Regions from separate parts of the Pseudomonas sp. HP_12 genome, predicted to be linked through region 3. Evidence: predicted binding sites of a transcription regulator. Region 3 holds the regulator's gene; each other region holds the start of a gene.

Region 1 (7,504 bases), on a different contig from region 3:
CCAAAATCCCTGTCGTTGTTAGAGTTTGCCGCACTTTTTTACCCACGCGTTGCCTAGGGTCCTTTCCCCATGTTCAAGAAACTGCGTGGCATGTTTTCCAGCGATCTTTCCATCGACCTGGGCACTGCCAACACCCTTATTTACGTGCGTGAGCGCGGCATTGTGCTGAATGAGCCATCAGTTGTGGCCATTCGGACCCACGGAAATCAGAAGAGCGTTGTTGCTGTCGGGATGGAAGCCAAGCGGATGCTGGGCCGTACCCCGGGCAATATCGCCGCCATTCGCCCGATGAAAGACGGCGTCATCGCCGATTTCAGCGTCTGCGAAAAAATGCTTCAGTACTTCATCAACAAGGTTCACGAGAACAGCTTCCTGCAGCCAAGCCCTCGCGTACTGATCTGCGTTCCGTGCAAATCGACTCAGGTCGAGCGTCGTGCGATCCGTGAATCCGCTCTGGGCGCCGGTGCACGTGAAGTATTCCTGATCGAGGAGCCAATGGCGGCGGCCATCGGTGCCGGCCTGCCGGTCGAAGAGGCCCGCGGTTCGATGGTCGTCGACATCGGTGGCGGTACCACTGAAATCGCGCTGATCTCCCTGAACGGCGTCGTGTATGCCGAATCCGTCCGTGTCGGTGGCGACCGTTTCGACGAAGCGATCATCACTTACGTGCGTCGCAACTACGGCAGCCTGATCGGCGAATCCACTGCCGAGCGCATCAAGCAGGAAATCGGCACGGCCTACCCGGGCGGCGAAGTGCGTGAAGTCGACGTACGCGGCCGCAACCTGGCCGAAGGCGTGCCGCGTGCCTTCACCCTGAACTCCAACGAAGTGCTGGAGGCGTTGCAGGAATCCCTCGCAACCATCGTTCAGGCCGTGAAAAGCGCGCTGGAGCAATCTCCGCCAGAGCTGGCTTCGGACATCGCCGAGCGCGGTCTGGTGCTGACCGGTGGTGGCGCGTTGCTGCGTGACCTCGACAAGCTGCTGGCCCAGGAAACCGGTCTGCCGGTGATCGTTGCCGAAGACCCGCTGACCTGCGTCGCGCGTGGCGGTGGTCGTGCGCTGGAAATGATGGACAAGCACACCATGGACCTGCTCTCCAGCGAATAAGTCGCCGGAACGCAGCATGTTGCGCTTAACGGGCAGCACCTCACCGTGCTGCCTGTTCGTGTCCGACCTGTTGACGTCGCGCAGCGATGTTGCAAGTCTGACGCCCTGCATTTCCATCAACCCGCATCAGGCCGGTTTCATGTCGCATGAATAAGCACAGCCACACTCAAGCACCTCTGCACGCATCTCTGGAAGGAGCGGCCCATTAAACCGCTTTTCTCCAAGGGCCCGTCCCTGGGCGTCCGTCTACTGGTGCTGGTCGTGCTGTCTGTGGCCATCATGGTCGTGGACGCGCGTTTCACCCTGCTCAAGCCTGTCCGCAGTCAGATGTCGCTGGTGCTGATGCAGTCTTACTGGATTGCCGATCTGCCCGAGCGTTTGTATCAGGGCGTCGCCAGCCAGTTTGGCAGCCGCACCGAACTCGCCGCCGAAAACGAAAAACTCAAGACCGAGAACCTGCTGCTGCAAGGCCGCCTGCAAAAGCTGGCCGCCCTGACCGAGCAGAACGTGCGCTTGCGCGAGTTGTTGAATTCGTCGGCGCTGGTCAACGAGAAAGTCGAAGTCGCCGAGCTGATCGGCATGGACCCCAACCCGTTCACCCATCGCATCATCATCAACAAGGGTGAGCGCGATGGCGTGGTGCTCGGTCAACCGGTGCTCGACGCACGCGGACTGATGGGGCAGGTGGTCGAGTTGATGCCGTACACGTCCCGCGTGCTGCTGCTGACCGACACCACCCACAGCATTCCGGTGCAGGTGAACCGCAACGGCCTGCGCGCGATTGCCAGCGGCACCGGCAACCCGGAACGCCTTGAGCTGCGCCATGTGGCCGACACCGCTGACATCAAGGAAGGCGACCTGCTTGTGAGTTCCGGCCTGGGTCAGCGTTTCCCGGCCGGTTATCCGGTGGCGACGGTCAAGGAAGTGATTCACGACTCCGGTCAACCCTTTGCCATCGTGCGCGCGGTGCCGACGGCCGCGCTGAACCGCAGTCGTTATTTGCTGCTGGTGTTCTCGGACGGCCGTTCCCCTGAAGAGCGCGCTGCCGACGCCGCGCAGCAGCAGGAGTCCCTTGATCGTCAGGCAGCTGATCCGTCGGCGGTGCCATCGGCCACTGTGCCGGGTGCCGCGCCTGCCGCCACGCCGAACAAAGCGGTGGTTCCGGCCACCGTGCCGAAACCGGCCGGGCACAGTTCTTCGTCGACGCCCGCCAACGCCAGCACGGCGCCTGCGCCGGCGACTACCGCACCGGCGGCGACAACGCCTGCCAAGCCCGCGACCAGCAAGCCGGCCGCCAAACCTGCGGCAAAGCCTGCCGCTACCCGACCGGCGACACCTGCTGCTACCCCGGCCGCTCCACGCGAGAGGGAAGAATAATGGCGCGTCACGCTCCCGCACGAAACGGCTGGGTGGTCTGGCTGACCTTCGCCATCGGCCTGCTGCTCAGCGTTTCGCCGCTGCCGCAGTTCATGGAAATATTTCGCCCTTTGTGGCTGGCGCTGCTGCTGGCCTTCTGGGCATTGGCGTTGCCGCACAAGATCGGCATGGTCACGGCGTGGATGCTGGGGCTGGCCGAGGATGTGCTGTACGGCACGTTGCTGGGGCAGAACGCGTTGATCCTCACGCTGATTACCTTTCTGGTGCTGTCGCTGCAGCAGCGCTTGCGCATGTTCCCGATGTGGCAGCAGTGCCTGGTGATTCTGGTGATTTTCGGCCTCGCGCAGTTGGTACAGCTATGGCTCAGCGCCCTGACCGGCAACCGTCAGCCGACCCTGGCGCTGGTGTTGCCGGCGTTGGTCAGCGCATTGCTCTGGCCATGGGTCAGCTACGGTCTGCGCGGATTGCGTTTGCGGTTGAAGATCAACTGAGCAATACCATTCAGTGGGACCGGCTGCGGTCTGTCTCAGTAGGACCGGCTTCAGCCGGGAAGAGGCCGGTATGGGCGCCATCAGTTCTGCGGTGTGACACCCGGCGCTTTCCCGGCTAAAGCCGGTCCCGCAGGATGAATGCGATGCTTTAGTGGGACCGGCTTCAGCCGGGAAGAGGCCAGTGTGACCACCATCACGTCAGCGGTCTGCACCAAGGCTACGCTTGTGATCAACGACACGGAGACGTCCCATGCCCCAACTTCTTCTAGCCTCCGGCTCCCCGCGCCGTCGTGAGCTGCTGACCCAGATCGGCGTGCCGTTTACGACCCTCAGCGCCGACATCGACGAAGCCCCTCTGGCCAACGAAGCCCCCGCCGCGTACGTCCTGCGGCTGGCCCGTGGCAAGGCGGACGCCGGCCTGCTGCAGCTCGCCAACGATCCTGCTTACCCGACTGCCTGCGTCCTCGGCGCCGACACCGCCGTGGTCCTCGACGGCCGCATCCTCGGCAAACCGGCGGACGAGGCCGAGGCGCTGGCGATGCTTGCCGCGTTGTCGAACCGAGAACACGAAGTCCTGACCGCCATCGCCGTGGTCCATGAAGAGCGCTGCGAAACCCGAACCGTCACCAGCCGTGTCCGTTTCCGGGCGATCCCGGAGGACGAGGCCCGCCGTTACTGGGCCAGCGGCGAGCCCTGCGACAAGGCCGGCGGCTACGGTATTCAAGGCCTGGGCGCGGTGTTCGTGGAAAACCTCAGTGGCAGTTATTCCGCCGTGGTCGGTTTGCCCTTGTGCGAAACCGCAGAAATCCTCCAGCGTTTCGGCATACCCTGTTGGCAACGCCCGGAAGGTGACAAGTCATGAGTGAAGAGATTCTGATCAACATCACGCCGATGGAATCGCGCGTGGCGGTCGTTGAGAACGGGGTGTTGCAAGAGGTGCACGTCGAACGCACCCAGCGTCGCGGGATCGTGGGCAATATCTACAAGGGCAAGGTCGTGCGCGTGCTGCCTGGGATGCAGGCGGCGTTCATCGACATCGGTCTGGACCGCGCGGCGTTCATTCACGCCTCGGAAATCTCCATGCGCGAAGGGCCGGCCGTGGAGACCATCAGCTCGCTGGTCCACGACGGCCAGAGTCTGGTGGTGCAGGTCACCAAAGACCCGATCGGCAGCAAAGGCGCACGGCTGACGACTCAACTGTCGATTCCGTCGCGCTACCTCGTGTACATGCCACGCACGGCCCATGTCGGCATTTCCCTGAAAATCGAAGACGAAGCCGAGCGCGAGCGCCTGAAGCAAGTGGTCAGCGATTGCGTCGCCAAGGAAGGGATCAAGGAGAAGGGCGGGTTCATCCTGCGTACGGCGGCCGAAGGGGCGGGCGCCGACGAGATCATGATGGACATCCGCTACCTACGCAGGCTGTGGGACCAGATTGGCGAGCAGATCAAAACCATCAGCCCGGCCAGCGTGATCTACGAAGACCTCGGCCTGGCGCTGCGCACCTTGCGCGACCTGGTCAGCCCGCGCACCGAAAAGATCCGCATCGATTCCCGCGAAACCTTCCAGAAGACCACCCAGTTCGTTGCCGAGCTGATGCCGGAAATCGCCGACCGTCTTGAGCACTACCCTGGCGAGCGGCCGATCTTCGACCTGTATGGCGTCGAGGACGAAATTCAGCGGGCGCTGGACCGCAAGGTGCCGCTCAAGTCCGGCGGTTATCTGGTGATCGATCCTGCCGAAGCCATGACCACCATCGACGTCAACACCGGTGCGTTCGTCGGCCATCGCAACCTCGAAGAGACCATCTTCAAGACCAATCTTGAAGCGGCGACTGCCATTGCCCGACAGCTGCGCCTGCGCAACATCGGCGGCATCATCATCATCGATTTCATCGACATGGAAGACGCCGAGCATCAGCGCCAGGTGCTACGGACCCTCGAAAAACAGCTCGAGCGCGATCACGCGAAAACCAACATCATCGGCATCACCGAACTGGGTCTGGTGCAGATGACGCGCAAGCGCACCCGGGAAAGTCTCGAGCAAGTGCTGTGCGAGCCGTGCAGCAGTTGCCAGGGCCGTGGCAAGCTGAAGACCCCGGAAACCATCTGCTACGAGATATTCCGCGAGATCCTGCGTGAAGCCCGCGCTTATCAGGCGGTGGGTTATCGCGTGCTGGCCAATCAGAAGGTGGTCGACCGGCTGCTTGACGAAGAATCCGGCAACGTGGCCGAGCTGGAAGTGTTCATCGGCAGAACCATTCGTTTTCAGGTCGAGACCATGTACTCCCAGGAACAATATGACGTCGTGCTGCTCTGAGAGTGCGTGATGCGCCGTGCTGCCGAGTGGCGGTGCAGTTGAAGACAGAAAACAGTGCCCTTGAGGCAGACGGAACGGATGCCGTCCAAAGAGAACAACGCGTGGCGATTGAGCACAACCTGGACGTACCCGCACCTGCACGATTGGGCCGGATGCCATATGCAGGCCGTTTTTGCGGAGGCGCAGCGACATGGAGCGTCTGACCCGGTTTCTGGCTGTACTGACGCGGTGGGGCCTGAGTCTGTGTGCCCTTTTCGTGGTGCTGGTCGCGCTGTACGTGAGCGTCGGGCGTCAGTTGGTGCCGATGGTGGCCGAATACCGCGCCGATGTGGAAGCCAAAGCGCAGACCGCGCTGGGCATGCCGGTGAGCATCGGTCGGCTGGAAGGCAGCTGGAGCGGCTTCGCCCCTATCTTCGTCGCCCGTGACGTAATGATCGGCGAGGGCGGCAACGCCGTTCGGCTGGATCACGTGCGGGCCATGCCTGACCTGCTCGCCAGCCTGCGGACCCGTGAAGTGCGCCTTGAACGGCTTGAGCTGGACGGGCTGCAGTTCGGCCTGAAAGAAGACCAGAACGGCCACTGGGCACTGCAAGGCCTGCCCGTACAGCCGGATCAGGTCACCGATCCCGAGACAATCTTCACTCAGATGCAGATGGTCTCGCACCTGTCGTTGTTCGACAGCCAGATCACCTTGCAGCCCTACGATCAGTCGCCCCTGACGCTGACCTATGTAAGCCTGACGCTGAAGACCGGCAGCGTGCACCAGCGCCTCGACGCCCGCCTGAACCTGCCTGACGGCCAGCCGCTGTCGCTGAACGTTCGCTCTACCGTGCGCGCCCATGAGTGGCGCGACGGTGCGGCCGAAGCGTACTTGAGCCTCCCGCAAAGCGACTGGTCGAAGTGGCTGCCGAAGAGCCTCACCCGCGACTGGAATATCCAGAACCTCAAGGCCGGCGGTGAGGTGTGGCTGAACTGGGGCAAGGGCAATCTGCAAAGTGCCGCGGTGCGGCTGAATGTGCCGCAGTTCAAAGGCGCCTACGCCGACCGCAAATCCGCGAGCATCGACAACCTGGCCCTAAACGCCTGGTTTCAGCGCGACGAAAAAGGCTTCAGCGCCACCCTCGACTCGCTGGCGATGGACCTGAACAGCAAGCGTTGGGAAAGCCGCATTCACTTGCAACAGACCGCCGCCACGGCTGACGCCGAAGAACTGTGGCACGTCCAGGCTGACCGGCTTGATCTGACGCCCATCACGCCGTTGCTCGACTCACTGGCGCCGTTGCCCGACCAAGTCATGGTGGCGGTGGACCGCCTGAAAGTCACCGGCGGGCTGCGCAACGTGCTGGTTGATTACCGCCCTCAGGCCGAGGCGCCGAAACGAGTGAGCTTCGCCGCCAACCTGGACAAGGTCGGTTTCGACGCCTACCACGGCGCGCCGGCTGCGGGGAACGTCAGCGGAGCCATCAGCGGAGATCTGGGCCAGGGCGAACTGCGCCTGGACACCGACGATTTCATGCTGCACCTGGACCCGATCTTCCGTAACGAATGGAAGTACCTTCACGCCAATGCGAAGCTGACCTGGTCGCTGGACGATCAGGGCTTCACGCTGATTGCGCCGTACATCAAGGTCGCGGGGGAGGAGGGCAACATCGCCAGCGATTTCCTCATTCGCCTGCACTTCGATCACAGCCAGGAAGACTACATGGACCTGCGCGTCGGGCTGGTCGACGGCGACGGTCGCTACACCTCCAAGTACCTGCCCGCCGTGCTCAGCCCGGCCCTCGATCAATGGCTGCGCACTGCGATTCTGGGCGGCAAAGTCGATCAGGGTTTCTTCCAGTATCAGGGCTCGATCAACAAGGACGCGCCTGACGTGGCGCGGGTCATCAGCCTGTTCTTCAAGGTGCGCAACGCGAGCCTGGCCTTTCAACCGGGCTGGCCGCAGCTGAACAATGTCGACGGCGATGTGTTCGTCGAGAACAGCGGCGTGCGCATTCGGGCCAACAAGGGTCAGCTGCTGAACACCCAGGTCAGCAATGTCGCGGTGGACATTCCACACGTCCCTTCGGGCCAGTCCAGCCATCTGCTGGTGGACAGTGACTTGAAAGGCAGCCTCCAGGACGGCATGAAGATTCTCCAGGAAGCGCCAATCGGCACCGCCCAGACCTTCGCCGGCTGGCAGGCGGAAGGGCCGTTGCAGGGGCACCTCAATC
Region 2 (7,504 bases), on a different contig from region 3:
GGCACCAAAAGAGAGCGTTTAGCTTTGCTCCCTCTCCAGGCGACCGCGCTTGGCCGCCGGCGCCCTGTCATCAGGACTTGATGAAGTGCTCGCGATAGAAACGCAGCTCGGCGATCGACTCACGGATATCGTCCAGCGCGAGGTGAGTGCTGCCCTTCTTGAACTTGAGATCAGGCGACCAACGTGCGGCCAGCTCCTTGAGCGTCGAGACGTCGAGGTTGCGGTAGTGAAAGTAGTTTTCCAGCGTCGGCATGCGCTTGTACAGGAAGCGACGATCCTGGCAGATGCTGTTGCCGCAGATGGGCGAACTGCGCTCGGGGACCCAATGCTTGATGAACTCAAGCGTCATGGCCTCGGCTTCGTCGTTGGAGATGTTGCTTTCGCGCACGCGCTGAGTCAGGCCGGAGCCACCGTGCTGACGGGTGTTCCACTCGTCCATGCCGTTCAGCAGCTCATCGCTCTGGTGAACCGCGATGACCGGGCCTTCGGCCAGGGTGTTGAGTTCGCTGTCGGTGATGATCGTTGCCATCTCGATGATGACGTCGTTATCAGGGTCCAGACCGGTCATTTCCAGGTCGATCCAGATCAGATTCTGTTTGTTCTGCATATGTCGGCTCCTCAGCGTTGGCGCGCAGTTTAGCCCACCCGGGCGTGCTAGACTCGCTCGCGCTTTATCAAATAAGCACCTTTATGCGTCTTCAAACGGAACACTGAACACCCATGGCCAAACGCCAACTCAATCGCCGCCAGAACTGGCGCATCGAAAAGATTCAGGGCGAACGCGCAGCGCGTGCCGCAAAACGTGAATCAACCGCTCTCGAAACGCTGGAAGGCGGCGATCTCGGTCCCGAACAAACGGGGCTGGTCATCGCGCATTTTGGCGTGCAGGTAGAAGTCGAAGCGCAGGAAGGCGAGCTGCAGGGTCAGGTTTTCCGCTGCCACTTGCGCGCCAACCTGCCAGCACTGGTGACCGGCGACCGAGTCGTCTGGCGCGCGGGCAATCAGGGCATCGGCGTGATCGTTGCGCAACTGCCCCGCGATACAGAACTGAGCCGCCCGGACAGCCGGGGCCAGCTCAAGCCGGTCGCCGCCAACGTTGACCTGATCGTCATCGTTTTCGCACCGATGCCCGAACCCCATGCCAACCTGATCGATCGTTACCTGGTGGCTGCCGAGCACGCGGGGATTCGCCCGCTGTTGCTGTTGAACAAGTTTGACTTGATCGACGATCAGAACGCCCCGGCGCTCAATGCGCTGCTGGCCGTTTATCGCACGCTGGGTTACCCGGTGCTGGAAGTGTCGGCCCACCACGGCGACGGCATGCAGCAATTGCAGGACCAGCTGGATGGCCACATCAGTGTGTTCGTCGGCCAGTCCGGCGTCGGCAAATCCTCGCTGGTCAACAGCCTGCTGCCGGAAGTCGGCACCCGCGTCGGGCCGTTGTCGGAGTATTCGGGTCAAGGCACGCATACCACGACCACCGCGCGCCTGTTCCACTTCCCGCGCGGCGGCGACCTGATCGACTCACCGGGTATTCGTGAATTCGGCCTGGGCCACGTCAGCCGTGCCGATGTCGAAGCGGGCTTTATCGAGTTCAACGACCTGCTCGGCCGATGCCGCTTCCGTGACTGCAAGCATGACCGCGAACCCGGTTGTGCGTTGTTGCAGGGCCTTGCAGACGGACGCGTGCAGCAGCAGCGCATGAACAGCTATCGCTCAATCATCGCCAGCCTGCCGGAAAGCAGTTATTGATTCAGCGGTAGTGGCCAATCCGATTTAGGCCTTCCCGGCTGAAGCCGGTCCTGCTGACTGCGGTCCAAGCGCTTGAACTGCGCACACAAAAACGCCGCGATCATCGCGGCGTTTTTGTGTCTGCAACCCGGTATCAGTTCTTAGTGTCGTCGATCTTCAACTGGCCCTGATCGAAGATGTTCAGCTTCTGCCGAATCTCGTGGGGCTGGGCATAAGCCTGTGGATCAACGGCAGGTGTGGAAGTCGACGCTCCCGGCTGATTGGCCGGCGCTGTAGCGCCAGGTACAGGCGATGGCGCAGGAGCTCCTGGTGCATCCGGGGTTTGCGGCGCTTCACCTGAATTCTGCGCGCCTTCGATCCGCTGCTGCGCTTTCTTGGTCATCACCACAATGTCGATGCGACGGTTGATCGGGTTTTGCGGGTGCTCTTTGTCATACAGTGCCGAAGACGCATAACCCACTACGCGCGCCACCTGCTGATCCGGATACCCTCCCGCGACGAGCGCCCGGCGTGCGGCGTTCGCTCGACCGGACGACAGCTCCCAGTTACCGAAGCCATTGTTACCAACAAAGGGCGTCGCGTCGGTGTGTCCGCTGATGCTGACTTTGTTCGGCACGGCTTTGATGGTGTCGGCCATGGCCAGCAAGATGTCTTCGAAATACGGTTTGAGCTTCGCGCTGCCGATGTCAAACATCGGGCGGTTTTCAGCGTCCATGATCTGGATGCGCAAACCGTCCTGGGTGATCTCGAACAGAATCTGATCCTTGAACTTCGCCAGTTGCGGATTCTCGTTGATCTTGGTCTGCAACTCTTGCAGCAACATCTCCAGACGGTCCTGCTCGACCTGCTCGGCGGCGGCATCCTGCTGGTCTGCATCAACGGGCACGCGATCCGGCGCAGGCGTGGATTGCACTTCCGGGTTGAGCGTCTGGTTAGGGGACATTTCCGGCGAACCGCCCAGGTCAATCACATAGGGCGAGCCGCTGTCGGAAAAACCGACCGGGTCCTTGAAGTAACCGGCGATGGCGAGCAGTTGCTCGGGGGTGGCCGACGACATCAGCCACAGCACCAGGAAGAACGCCATCATCGCCGTCGCGAAGTCGGCAAAGGCGATTTTCCAGGCGCCGCCGTGATGCCCCCCGCCGTAGCGCTTGACGCGCTTTATGATAATCGGCTGATTATTTTCCATGGATCAACGACCGCGGACAGCTTGTTCCAGCTCGCTGAAGCTGGGGCGATGGGCCGGATACAGAACCTTGCGACCGAACTCCACGGCCAGCGAAGGCGGCACGCCGGACGCCGACGCTACGAGCGAAGCCTTGATCGATTCATAGACGTTCATTTCTTCCTTGGCATCGTGGGCCAGGGAAGTGGCCAACGGGCCGAAGAAACCGTACGCCGCGAGAATACCGAAGAAGGTACCCACCAGCGCCGCGCCGACGTGCATACCGATAGCGGCTTTGTCGCCGGAGCCCAGGGAGGCCATGGTCACCACGATACCCAGTACCGCAGCAACGATACCGAAACCCGGCATGGCGTCGGCGACACCGGTGACTGCGTGGGAAGGATGCTCGAGCTCTTCTTTCATGCTCAGCAGTTCCATGTCGAACAAGCCTTCCAGCTCGTGGGGCGCCATGTTGCCGGAGGACATGATGCGCAGGTAATCGCAGATGAAAGCGATCATGCGGGTGTCTTTGAGCACGCCAGGGTATTTGGCGAAAATCGGGCTGTTCTCGGGCTCTTCGATGTCGCCCTCGATGGCCATCATGCCTTCGCGACGACTCTTGTTGAGGATCTCGTAGACCAGGCCCAGCACTTCGAGGTAGTAGCCGTGGGTGAACCGGGTGCTGAACATCTTCAAGGACTTCTTGATGACCAGCATGGTCATATAGCCCGGGTTGGCTTGCAGGAATGCACCCAGCGCCGCACCGCCGATGATCATGACCTCGAAAGGCTGGATCAACGCAGCGATCTGACCGTGGGACAGTACGTATCCGCCGAGAACGCTCGCGAAAACGACGATGATGCCGATAATTTTTGCCATAGGTAGAGAATACTTACTGAGTCGGGTTCATGGTCATTGTGCGAGAAGCGCTTGAAACTCTTGTCCTGCTTATCGGCATGAATGCGCCAGACTATAGTCAGATCACAGGAAAATGCTGACCGATGCGTGGCGCAGGACGTTGCGTCCATGAGGGCCAGCATGATGCCAGTACCCGACATTGATCAAAACCTCCCAGCCGTACGGGTGTTGTGAATGCAATCAGATAAAGCTACTTCGCTCCCTGTTCCGCGCACCCTCGATACCTGGATAAAGCAGCTCAACAGCATCGCCTTGCCGGTGCCCGCGGTGGCGTATCAGCGCGTGCAGGCGGCATTGACCGACAGCCGCCGCTCGCTACGCGATATCGCCGATCTCATGCAGGACAGCCCGGCGCTGGTGCTCAACGTTTTGCGCGAAGCCAACCTGAACAGCCCCGCCACGGCTCAGCCTGCGGAGAGTCTTGAAGTCGCCATCAACCGCCTGGGTCTGGCGCGTACCGAGGCGCTGCTGGCGCGGTTGCCGAGTGTCGATGCACGGGATATCCCCATGGCGCTGCGCCAGATACAACTGATCAGTCAGCACGCCATGCAACAGGCTTACGGCCTGTTCGCCAATCAACTGGCCCGGCTGTGGCAGGACATCCATCTGGGCAGCCTGCTGTTTCTCTCGCCCCTCTGGCCGTTGGCGCTGGCCCACCCCAAACTGCTGGAAGAATGGGAGTTGCGGGTTATCCACAAGGGCGAATCTGCCAAGACCGTGGAGCAGGCACTGTTTGGCGTGCGGCTGGTGCGTTTGTGTCAGGGGCTGGCGCAGCACTGGCGCCTGCCGATCTGGGTGACCCAGGGCTATGAACTGCTGACCTCCCAGCAACGCAATCTGGTGAAAGTGTTGCGCATCGCCCATAGCAACAACGACCCACTCAAGCAGCAACAGCAACTCGACGCCGATCTGCCGCTGCGGCGCTGGCTTAACCAGCCCGCCAATACAATTCTGCTGGCCAACGGCCTCTCGCTGTCGGCGCACCAGGCCTGGGACACGCCGCATAACCTGCGCTGGCAACTGCTGACCAGCCTGTATCTACAACAGTCACTGGATCATCTCCAGCAGCAGGTTCACCAGAATGCGGCGGCCAGCGCTCGCCAGCATTCCGGCCCGGATATCTGGCACCCGGCGCAGGCTTTGCTTTGGCCGTGGAGTGCACGACGAGTACATAAAGGCTTGCTGCCTGCACCGCCCCCCTCGCCCGACGCCTTGCAGCTGTGGCGCAAGCACTGCGCCGATCTGTTGAAAGAGCCCGGCATTTTCATCAACGCGATACACCTGACCACCTGCGCCCGGGATGCATTGGTGGCGGCGGGCATGCAGCGAGTGGTGTTGCTGATGACCGATCGCAAGACCGACAGCCTGCGCGTGCATCAGATCGCAGGCGTGGACAAGTCGGCCGCTGCGTTGCTGGTGCCCTACAAAGACAGCACCGTGCTGCAACGCTTGCTCGCTCAACCCACTCAATTGCGCCTGACACCGGCCAACAACGCCCAGTTTTCGGCGCTGCTGCCGCCGCAGCTGCGCAATCTGTTCAGCGGCGAAAACCTGCTGATTCGCTCACTGGCCAGCAATGGCCGTGTGGTGATGATGGTGGTGGCTGATCAGGGCGGCGGACCGTTTTCCGAAGTGTCCGTCCAGGCGTTCGGAAAAACCGGTCAGTGCATCGAGAAAGCGCTGACCACCTTTAGCCATCGCAATGGCTGACGGCTGAGCTACAATTCGCAACCTTTTCGCGATCCGGAGACGCTAGATGTCTGCCTTTTCAAGCTTGCCGCTGGTCATCGAGCCCGCAGACCTGCAAGCACGCCTCAGCGCGCCAGAGCTGATTCTGGTCGACCTGACCAGCCCGGCCCGCTACGAGGCCGGCCACATTCCCGGCGCGCGATTCGTCGATCCGAAACGCACGCAACTGGGCCTGCCACCTGCGCCGGGACTGCTGCCCTCGCACAGCCATCTTGAAGCGTTGTTCGGCGAGCTGGGCCACAACCCCGATGCGGTGTACGTGGTCTACGACGACGAAGGCGGCGGTTGGGCCGGCCGCTTCATCTGGCTGCTCGACGTCATCGGACACAAAAAGTATCACTATATCGACGGTGGCCTGCTCGCCTGGCAGGCCGAAGGTCTGCCGCTGTCGTCAGAGGTGCCACAAGCAGTCGGCGGTCCGGTCTCGCTCACCTTGCACGACGAGCCCACGGCCACCCGCGAATACCTGCAAAGCCGCCTCGGCGCCGATGACCTGGCGATCTGGGACGCTCGCGCGCCAACTGAATATTCCGGCGAGAAAGTCGTCGCCGCCAAGGGAGGTCATATTCCCGGCGCCGTGAACTTCGAATGGACCGCCGGCATGGACCAGGCACACCACCTGCGCATCCGCAAGGACATGCCGCAGATCCTCAAAGACCTGGGCATTACCCCGGAGAAAGAAATCATTACCCACTGCCAGACCCATCATCGTTCGGGCTTCACCTATCTGGTGGCCAAGGCACTGGGTTACCCGAGGGTCAAGGGCTACGCAGGCTCATGGGGCGAGTGGGGCAACCATCCGGACACCCCGGTCGAGAAATAATCGGCGCCCGACGTGGCATAGATCCGTATTCCCTTTTTCAAACGTTTTAGGAATCTTGATGAAACAGCGTCTGTTTATCCTTTTCCAGTATCTGCTTCCCCATCATCTGCTGTCGCAACTGGCGGGCTGCGTGGCCGAATGCCGCGTGCGCTGGTTCAAAAATGCCTTCACCCAATGGTTTGCGCGACGATACCAGGTCGACATGTCCCAGGCTCAGGTCGAGGACATCACCGGGTACCCGCACTTCAACGACTTCTTCACCCGCGCCCTCAAACCGGGCGCGCGTCCACTGGCCCCAACGCCGGGCGCGATCCTTTCTCCTGCCGATGGCGCGGTCAGCCAACTGGGCCCAATTGAACACGGCCGCATCTTCCAGGCCAAAGGCCATAGCTACAGCGTACTGGAACTGCTCGGCGGCGATGCGCGCCTGTCCGCGCCGTTCATGGGTGGCGAATTCGCCACCGTTTACCTGTCGCCGAAGGACTATCACCGTGTTCACATGCCGCTCGCCGGCACACTGCGCGAGATGGTCTATGTGCCCGGCCGGCTGTTCTCGGTAAACCAGACCACAGCGGAAAACGTGCCGGAGCTGTTCGCCCGTAACGAACGCGTCGTGTGCCTGTTCGACACCGAACGCGGACCGATGGCCGTCGTGCTAGTCGGTGCCATGATCGTTGCCTCGATCGAAACCGTCTGGGCCGGTCTGGTCACGCCACCGAAGCGCGAGCTCAAGACTTTCCGTTACGACGAAGCCGCGCGCGCACCCATTCATCTGGAAAAAGGCGCCGAGCTGGGTCGCTTTAAACTGGGTTCTACGGCCATCGTGCTGTTCGGGCCCAATCAGGTGAAGTGGTCCGAGCTGCTGGCGGCCGGTTCTGCCGTTCAGATGGGTCAGGGCATCGCGCTGCCATTGCAGGCCTGATTCTTGCCTTAACTCTTACCCGAGAGGCGTGATGCTGTTTTTCTGGCGCGAACTGCTTTAAGCCGTCGCGCTACATCACGCTTAACCAGGGATTGCCGGGGCTGGGCGCAGGACAATGTGCCTAGGCTGCGACCGTTGCAGGATGCTGCTAAAGTCCAGTTGTCAGCGCTGTAGG
Region 3 (7,504 bases):
GCCTTGCGATGGATGACAGCAAGCAGATCGAACCGACGCTGGAAGAACCGTTTCGCCCGTCCGTCCACGCCGCAGTGGCCGCCGAACGCGCCGAGCGCAACGCCGAGCCGGGCGTTGGCGACCGCGCCTACGAAGCGATGCGTTCCGAATTGAACGGCCTGCGCGAACTGCTGGAAGTCCAGCTAGGCTCGCTGGCCTGGAACCAGCTGCGAGACGGCCGTCCGCAACAGGCCAATCTGTGGCGCCGTCTGCAACGGGTTGGCCTTTCCGGCCCGCTGTCCCGCGACTTGCTGGCGATGGTCCCGGACTCCAACGATCAGGCTCACACCTGGCGCATGCTGCTGGCCCATCTGGCCCGCATGATTGCCACGCCGGACGTCGAGCCACTGGAAGAGGGCGGTGTGATTGCCATGGTCGGTCCTGCCGGCATGGGCAAAACCACCACGCTGGCTAAACTGGCGGCCCGATATGTGTTGAAATACGGCGCGCAAAATATCGCGCTGGTGAGCATGGACAGTTTCCGCATTGGCGCTCAGGAGCAACTGAAAACCCTGGGCCGGATCCTCAATGTACCGGTCACCCACGTCGACCCGGGCCAGTCCCTGGCACAGGCGCTGGAGCCGCTGTTGCGCAAGCGCGTGGTGTTGATCGACACCGCCGGCCTGCAAGCCAGCGATCCGGCCCTGCGTCTGCAACTGGAAACCCTCGCCGGGCGTGGCATCAAGGCGCGCAACTACCTGGTGCTGGCGACAACCAGCCAGAAGCAGGTGCTGTCAGCGGCTTATCACAGTTACAAACGTTGCGGCCTGGCCGGGTGCATCCTGACCAAGCTCGACGAAACGGCCAGCCTGGGCGAAGTGCTCAGCCTGGCCGTGACACACGAACTGCCTGTGGCCTATCTCACCGATGGCCCACGGATACCGGATGATCTGCATTTGCCGCGTCGGCACCAATTGGTGAGCCGGGCTGTCAGCGTGCAGATGCAGGAGGAGCCGAGCGAGGAAGCGATGGCGGATATGTTTGCGGATCTTTATCACAGCACCGGCAAGCGCGCGGGCTAGGTGAAGAAAATGACAGTGGAATTTTCCTGCATCGATGGTCTGCCAGGCATTGTTCAGACACTGAACGTGCAGCCCGACATGTGGCTTAGGTCTAAGCAAGACAAGGTAAACAATTAACATGGGCAGCATGCATCCCGTACAGGTTATCGCGGTGACCGGTGGCAAAGGTGGCGTAGGCAAGACCAACGTTTCAGTGAATCTTTCACTGGCACTGGCCGAGCTGGGACGTCGCGTCATGCTGCTGGACGCCGATCTGGGTCTGGCCAACGTCGACGTATTGTTGGGTCTGACCCCCAAACGCACCCTGGCTGATGTCATCGAAGGGCGGTGCGAGCTGCGCGATGTCTTGCTGCAAGGCCCGGGCGGTGTACGCATCGTGCCGGCGGCATCGGGCACCCAGAGCATGGTCCACCTGACCCCGGCGCAGCATGCCGGGCTGATTCAGGCGTTCAGTGACATTGGCGACAACCTCGATGTGCTGGTCATCGATACCGCCGCCGGCATCGGCGAATCGGTGGTGAGCTTCGTCCGCGCGGCCCAGGAAGTGCTGCTGGTGGTGTGCGACGAACCCACATCGATCACCGACGCCTATGCCCTGATCAAACTGCTCAACCGCGATTACGGCATGAACCGCTTCCGCGTCCTGGCCAACATGGCCCAGAGCCCGCAGGAAGGGCGCAACCTCTTCGCCAAGCTGACCAAAGTCACCGACCGTTTTCTCGACGTGGCCCTGCAGTATGTGGGCGCCGTGCCGTACGACGAATGCGTACGCAAGGCCGTGCAGAAACAGCGCGCCGTGTACGAAGCGTTTCCGCGTTCCAAATGTGCCCTGGCGTTCAAGGCCATCGCGCAGAAAGTCGACACCTGGCCGCTCCCGGCGAACCCGCGCGGCCACCTGGAATTTTTCGTAGAACGCCTCGTGCATCAAACCAGCGCAGGGCCCGTCTCATGACAGCAAGTGGCTATCGCATGTACAGCAAATCGTCCAAAGACTCCCAGTATGAGCTGATCGAGCGTTATGCCCCGCTGGTCAAACGAATCGCCTACCACTTGCTGGCGCGTCTGCCGGCCAGCGTGCAGGTCGAGGATTTGATCCAGGCGGGCATGATTGGCTTGCTCGAAGTCTCGACCAAATACGACTCCACGAAAGGGGCCAGCTTCGAGACGTACGCGGGTATTCGTATCCGTGGTGCGATGCTCGACGAAGTGCGCAAGGGGGACTGGGCGCCGCGTTCGGTCCACCGCAACACGCGCATGGTCAGTGACGCGATTCGTGCAATCGAAGCAAAAACCGGCCGTGACGCTAAAGATCACGAGGTTGCTGCCGAACTTGAAATGAGTCTCGACGATTACTACGGGATTTTGAACGATACCCTGGGCAGCCGCCTGTTCAGCTTCGACGATCTGTTGCAGGACGGCGAACACGAAGGGCTGCACGAGGACGGCGCGAGCCAGTCCCTCGAACCGTCGCGGGATCTGGAAGACGAGCGCTTTCAGGCTGCGCTGGCCGAGGCCATTGCCAACTTGCCCGAACGTGAACGCCTGGTGTTGTCGCTGTACTACGACGAAGAGCTGAACCTCAAGGAAATCGGTGAGGTCCTGGGGGTCAGCGAGTCGCGGGTCAGCCAGCTGCACAGTCAATGCGCGGCGCGGTTGCGCGGTCGTCTTGGCGAGTGGCGCGCACGTTCGTGAATCAGGCGCAGGCCGTGAGGCCTGCGTGTTGCGTGTAAGACCGGCTGTGCAAGACGTGAGCGGGAAGCAAATGAGACACGGCAGGAGTCGGTCGAACCGGGTCGTAGATGATCCGGTTTCGCTGCGCTTGTTCCGGTCGATTCCACCCCCTCTTGATGTTCGGCACAGCCGGTATTGATTGAACGCGCGTTCAGGTGCTGAACGCGTTAAAGACTGCTTGGAGGTCGAATTGGACAAGAACATGAAAATCCTCATCGTTGATGACTTCTCAACGATGCGGCGGATCATAAAAAACCTGTTGCGTGACCTTGGGTTCACCAACACGGCCGAAGCAGATGACGGACTCACCGCATTGCCGATGCTGCAAAGCGGCGCTTTTGACTTCCTCGTCACTGACTGGAACATGCCGGGCATGTCCGGCATCGACCTGTTGCGTCAGGTGCGTGCCGACGAGCGTCTGCGCAGCCTGCCGGTGCTGATGGTCACTGCCGAAGCCAAGCGCGAGCAGATCATCGAAGCCGCTCAGGCCGGTGTGAACGGCTACGTGGTGAAGCCGTTCACCGCGCAAGTGCTCAAAGAAAAAATCGAAAAGATATTCGAGCGCGTCAATAGCTGATGTCCGCTGCGAGGGCGCTATGGATTCCAAAGATTCGACAATGGGTGACTTTGAGTCAACTCTGAAGAAACACGCACAAGAGCTGGTCGCGAGCCTTGAAAAAGGCAAGTTCGGCGATGCCGTGCAACTGATCCATGAGCTTAACCAGACCCGCGACCGCGGCCTGTATCAGGAAGTCGGCAAACTGACGCGCGAGCTGCACAGCGCGATCGTCAACTTCCAGATCGACCCGAACATGCCGCAGGCCGAGGAGGTCTCCCAGATCACCGACGCCACCGAGCGGCTGTCGTACGTCGTCAGGCTGACTGAAAACGCGGCGAACCGGACCATGGATCTGGTAGAGCTGAGCACGCCGTTGATGCACGGGCTCACTGAAGACGCCAAGTCGTTGAGCGCCGATTGGGGACGCTTCATGCGCCGCGAGATCAGCGCCGAAGAGTTTCGTGATCTGGCCCGCCGCGTCGATGTGTTCCTGACCCGCAGCGAGAAGGAGACCACCGAGGTCTCTGCGCACTTGAACGACATTCTGCTGGCTCAGGATTACCAGGACCTCACCGGTCAGGTGATCAAGCGCGTGACCACGCTGGTCACGGAAGTCGAGCGCAATCTGCTCAAGCTGGTGCTCATGGCGAGCCAGGTGGACCGCTTCGCGGGCATCGAGCACGACCAGGAAATGTTCCGTCAGCAAAAAGAACAAGAAAAACTTCACTCCAAGGGTGAAGGTCCGCAGATTCATGCCGATAAACGTGAAGACGTTGTATCCGGACAGGATGATGTTGACGATCTGCTATCCAGCCTCGGATTCTGATTCGGTCATTCTGTCTCGGACTTCAGGTTTTCTGTGAAAGTGGCTGCTGGACCCGCGCGCCAATGCTTCGACGAAAGCAATGCGCGCAGGCCGTCAGTGCAGCCTCCGGATCGGTTTGACGGTTAATTTTAGGAGCACCCCCCAATGAGCTTCGGCGCCGATGAAGAAATCCTTCAGGATTTTCTGGTAGAGGCCGGCGAGATTCTCGAGCTGTTGTCAGAGCAGTTGGTCGAGCTGGAAAGCCGGCCTGACGATGCGGACCTGCTCAATGCAATTTTTCGCGGTTTTCACACTGTAAAAGGGGGCGCCGGCTTCCTCCAGCTCAACGAGCTGGTTGAATGCTGTCACATCGCCGAGAACGTGTTCGACATCCTGCGCAAGGGTGAACGTCGCGTCGACTCGGAGCTCATGGACGTGGTGCTCGAAGCACTCGACACCGTCAACAGCATGTTCGGTCAGGTGCGCGAGCGCTCTGCCGTCACCCCGGCCACGCCTGAATTGCTGGCCGCACTGGCACGCCTGGCCGAGCCTGCCTCGGCAGAAGAAATCGCTGCGGCACCGGTGGTGGTTGAAGAGCCGGTCGCTGAAGCGCCGTCCGAAGACATTACCGATCTGGAATTCGAACAGCTCCTGGATTCGCTGAACGCCGTCAAGGCGCAAGCGGCAGGTGCGCCTGCACCGGCTCCGTCTGCGCCTGTCGCCCCGGCACCCGTTGCAGCAGCGCCGGCGGCAGCGGCTCCCGCTGCGCCGGCTGGCACTGCGGCCAGCGATGAAATCACTGACGCCGAATTCGAATCACTCCTCGATCAGCTGCATGGCAAAGGCCAGTTCGCCGTTGATGCGGTGCAACCGCCAGCGGCTGTGACGCCGTCTGCCGCACCGGCCAGTGACGAAATCACTGACGACGAATTCGAGTCGCTGCTGGATCAGTTGCACGGCAAAGGCTCGTTCTCGCCGGACGCCGTCGGCGCTGCGGCTCCTGGCGCTGCGGCACCTGCTGCCGCTGCACCTGCCGCTCCGGTTGCGCCCTCCGCTGCGTCGAAAGCCGCTGCGTCGGACGAGATCACCGACAACGAATTCGAAGACCTGCTGGATCAGTTGCACGGCAAAGGCAAGTTCGAACCTGCCGTGGCTGCCGGTGCAGCTGCAGCGCCGGCCGCAGCGGCACCGACCAAGAAGCCCGAGCCCGCCAAAGCCGAACCGGCCAAAGCGACGCCTGCTGCTGCAGCGCCGGCCAAAGCTGCACCGGCTGCTGCACCGGCACCAGCTCGCGCTGCTGCTCCGGCGCCTAGCGAAAAACCGCCGTCTGAAGCGGAAACCACCGTGCGCGTCGACACCGCGCGGCTGGATGAAATCATGAACATGGTCGGCGAACTGGTGCTGGTGCGTAACCGCCTGGTCCGCCTGGGTGCCAACAGCGCCGATGAAGCCATGTCCAAGGCCGTGTCCAACCTGGACGTGGTCACCGCTGACCTGCAGACCGCGGTCATGAAGACCCGCATGCAGCCGATCAAGAAAGTGTTCGGTCGCTTCCCGCGACTGGTTCGCGATCTGGCGCGTCAGTTGAAGAAAGAAATCAGCCTTGAACTGGTGGGTGAAGAAACCGACCTGGACAAGAACCTCGTCGAGGCCCTGGCCGACCCGCTCGTCCACTTGGTGCGTAACGCGGTCGATCACGGTATCGAGTCGCCGGAAGAGCGCGAGGCGTCGGGCAAGTCCCGGAACGGTCGTGTGATTCTGGCCGCCGAACAGGAAGGCGATCACATCCTGCTGTCGATTTCCGATGACGGCAAAGGCATGGACCCTGCGGTCCTGCGTGCCATCGCGGTCAAGCGTGGCGTGATGGACAAGGATGCAGCGGATCGCCTCAGCGACACCGACTGCTACAACCTGATCTTCGCGCCGGGCTTCTCGACCAAGACCGAGATTTCCGATGTGTCCGGGCGTGGCGTGGGCATGGACGTGGTGAAAACCAAGATCGCCCAGCTCAACGGCTCTATCAGCATCAATTCCACCAAAGGCCTGGGCTCGAAGATCATCATCAAGGTGCCGCTGACCCTGGCGATCATGCCGACGCTGATGGTCATGCTGGGCAACCAGGCCTTCGCGTTCCCGCTGGTCAACGTCAACGAGATCTTCCACCTGGACCTGTCGACCACCAACGTCGTCGACGGTCAGGAAGTGGTGATCGTGCGCGACAAGGCGCTGCCGTTGTTCTACCTCAAGCGCTGGCTGATCAGCTCGGCGGCTCACGAGGAGCAGCGCGAAGGCCACGTGGTGATTCTGTCGGTAGGCACGCAACGCATCGGATTCGTGGTGGATCAGTTGGTCGGCCAGGAAGAAGTGGTGATCAAGCCGCTGGGCAAAATGCTGCAAGGCACGCCAGGCATGTCGGGCGCGACCATCACCGGTGACGGCCGTATCGCACTGATTCTCGATGTCCCGAGCATGCTCAAGCGCTATGCGGCCCGACGGATTGGTTAAGCAGGATCGGCTTCGGTAGGGCGGCTTTCGATTTTTGGTGGGACCGGCTTCAGCCGGGAATAGGGCGGCGAAAACACTGTGGATTTTCGGTGTGACACTCGACGCCTTCCCGGCTAAAGCCGGTCCTACAAACAGACCCGGTCTCGTTTTAAGCGCGAAAACCGGTCCCACTGGCCTGTCTCGTTTTGCCAATGTGACCCAAGCTACGTGATTCAGGGCGTGCGGCCCCTCAGGGTGACGCGCGCTCTTTGGAGTGTTTATGGCAGTCAAGGTTCTCGTCGTGGACGATTCGGGTTTTTTCCGACGTCGTGTCTCGGAAATTCTCTCTTCGGATCCCACGATCCAGGTGGTCGGTACCGCCACCGATGGCAAGGAAGCCATTGACCAAGCCCTGGCCCTCAAGCCCGACGTGATCACCATGGACTACGAAATGCCGATGATGGATGGCATTACCGCGGTCCGTCACATCATGCAGCGTTGCCCGACCCCGGTGTTGATGTTCTCCTCCCTGACCCACGAAGGCGCCCGAGTCACACTCGATGCGCTGGACGCCGGGGCGGTGGATTTCCTGCCCAAGAATTTCGAAGACATCTCGCGCAACCCCGAGAAGGTCAAACAGATGTTATGCGAGAAAGTGCACAGCATCTCGCGCAGCAATCGTCGTTTCAGCGGTTACGGCAGCACGCCTTCTGCCACCTCGGCGCCCGCGCCGTCTGCTGCGCCCGCTGCACCGCGCAGCACGGCTGCCGAAGCGCGACCATCGCGTCCGGCGCCAGCCCCTGCGCCTGCGCGTTCAGCCGCGCCGGCGTCGCAGCAGCCTGCAGCGGCGTCCCATCACCACGC

What was found. Region 3 encodes FliA, which starts transcription of late flagellar genes. Its sites were predicted from a motif close to CTAAAGTTTNNNNNNNNNNNGCCGNTAA; they were not measured.
Region 1: the regulator FliA is predicted to act here: its motif matches at 3,122-3,149, upstream of ACYASU_RS19015 (Maf family protein).
Region 2: the regulator FliA is predicted to act here: its motif matches at 3,866-3,893, upstream of motA (flagellar motor stator protein MotA).

What each region holds. Positions count from the first base shown of each region.
Region 1 covers NZ_JBTOQG010000034.1:91,892-99,395, forward strand. The annotation lists gene mreB (rod shape-determining protein MreB) at 70-1,107, shown strand; gene ACYASU_RS19000 (hypothetical protein) at 1,124-1,261, shown strand; gene mreC (rod shape-determining protein MreC) at 1,342-2,484, shown strand; gene mreD (rod shape-determining protein MreD) at 2,484-2,975, shown strand; gene ACYASU_RS19015 (Maf family protein) at 3,226-3,837, shown strand; gene rng (ribonuclease G) at 3,834-5,291, shown strand; gene ACYASU_RS19025 (YhdP family protein) at 5,482-7,504, shown strand, end outside.
Region 2 covers NZ_JBTOQG010000045.1:73,686-81,189, forward strand. The annotation lists gene orn (oligoribonuclease) at 71-607, opposite strand; gene rsgA (small ribosomal subunit biogenesis GTPase RsgA) at 721-1,752, shown strand; gene motB (flagellar motor protein MotB) at 1,886-2,941, opposite strand; gene motA (flagellar motor stator protein MotA) at 2,945-3,796, opposite strand; gene ACYASU_RS20730 (HDOD domain-containing protein) at 4,010-5,545, shown strand; gene ACYASU_RS20735 (rhodanese-like domain-containing protein) at 5,592-6,407, shown strand; gene asd (archaetidylserine decarboxylase) at 6,460-7,329, shown strand.
Region 3 covers NZ_JBTOQG010000005.1:2,669-10,172, forward strand. The annotation lists gene flhF (flagellar biosynthesis protein FlhF) at 1-1,061, shown strand, start outside; gene fleN (flagellar synthesis regulator FleN) at 1,180-2,013, shown strand; gene fliA (RNA polymerase sigma factor FliA) at 2,010-2,753, shown strand; gene ACYASU_RS05405 (chemotaxis response regulator CheY) at 2,995-3,369, shown strand; gene ACYASU_RS05410 (protein phosphatase CheZ) at 3,389-4,177, shown strand; gene ACYASU_RS05415 (chemotaxis protein CheA) at 4,322-6,661, shown strand; gene ACYASU_RS05420 (protein-glutamate methylesterase/protein-glutamine glutaminase) at 6,921-7,504, shown strand, end outside.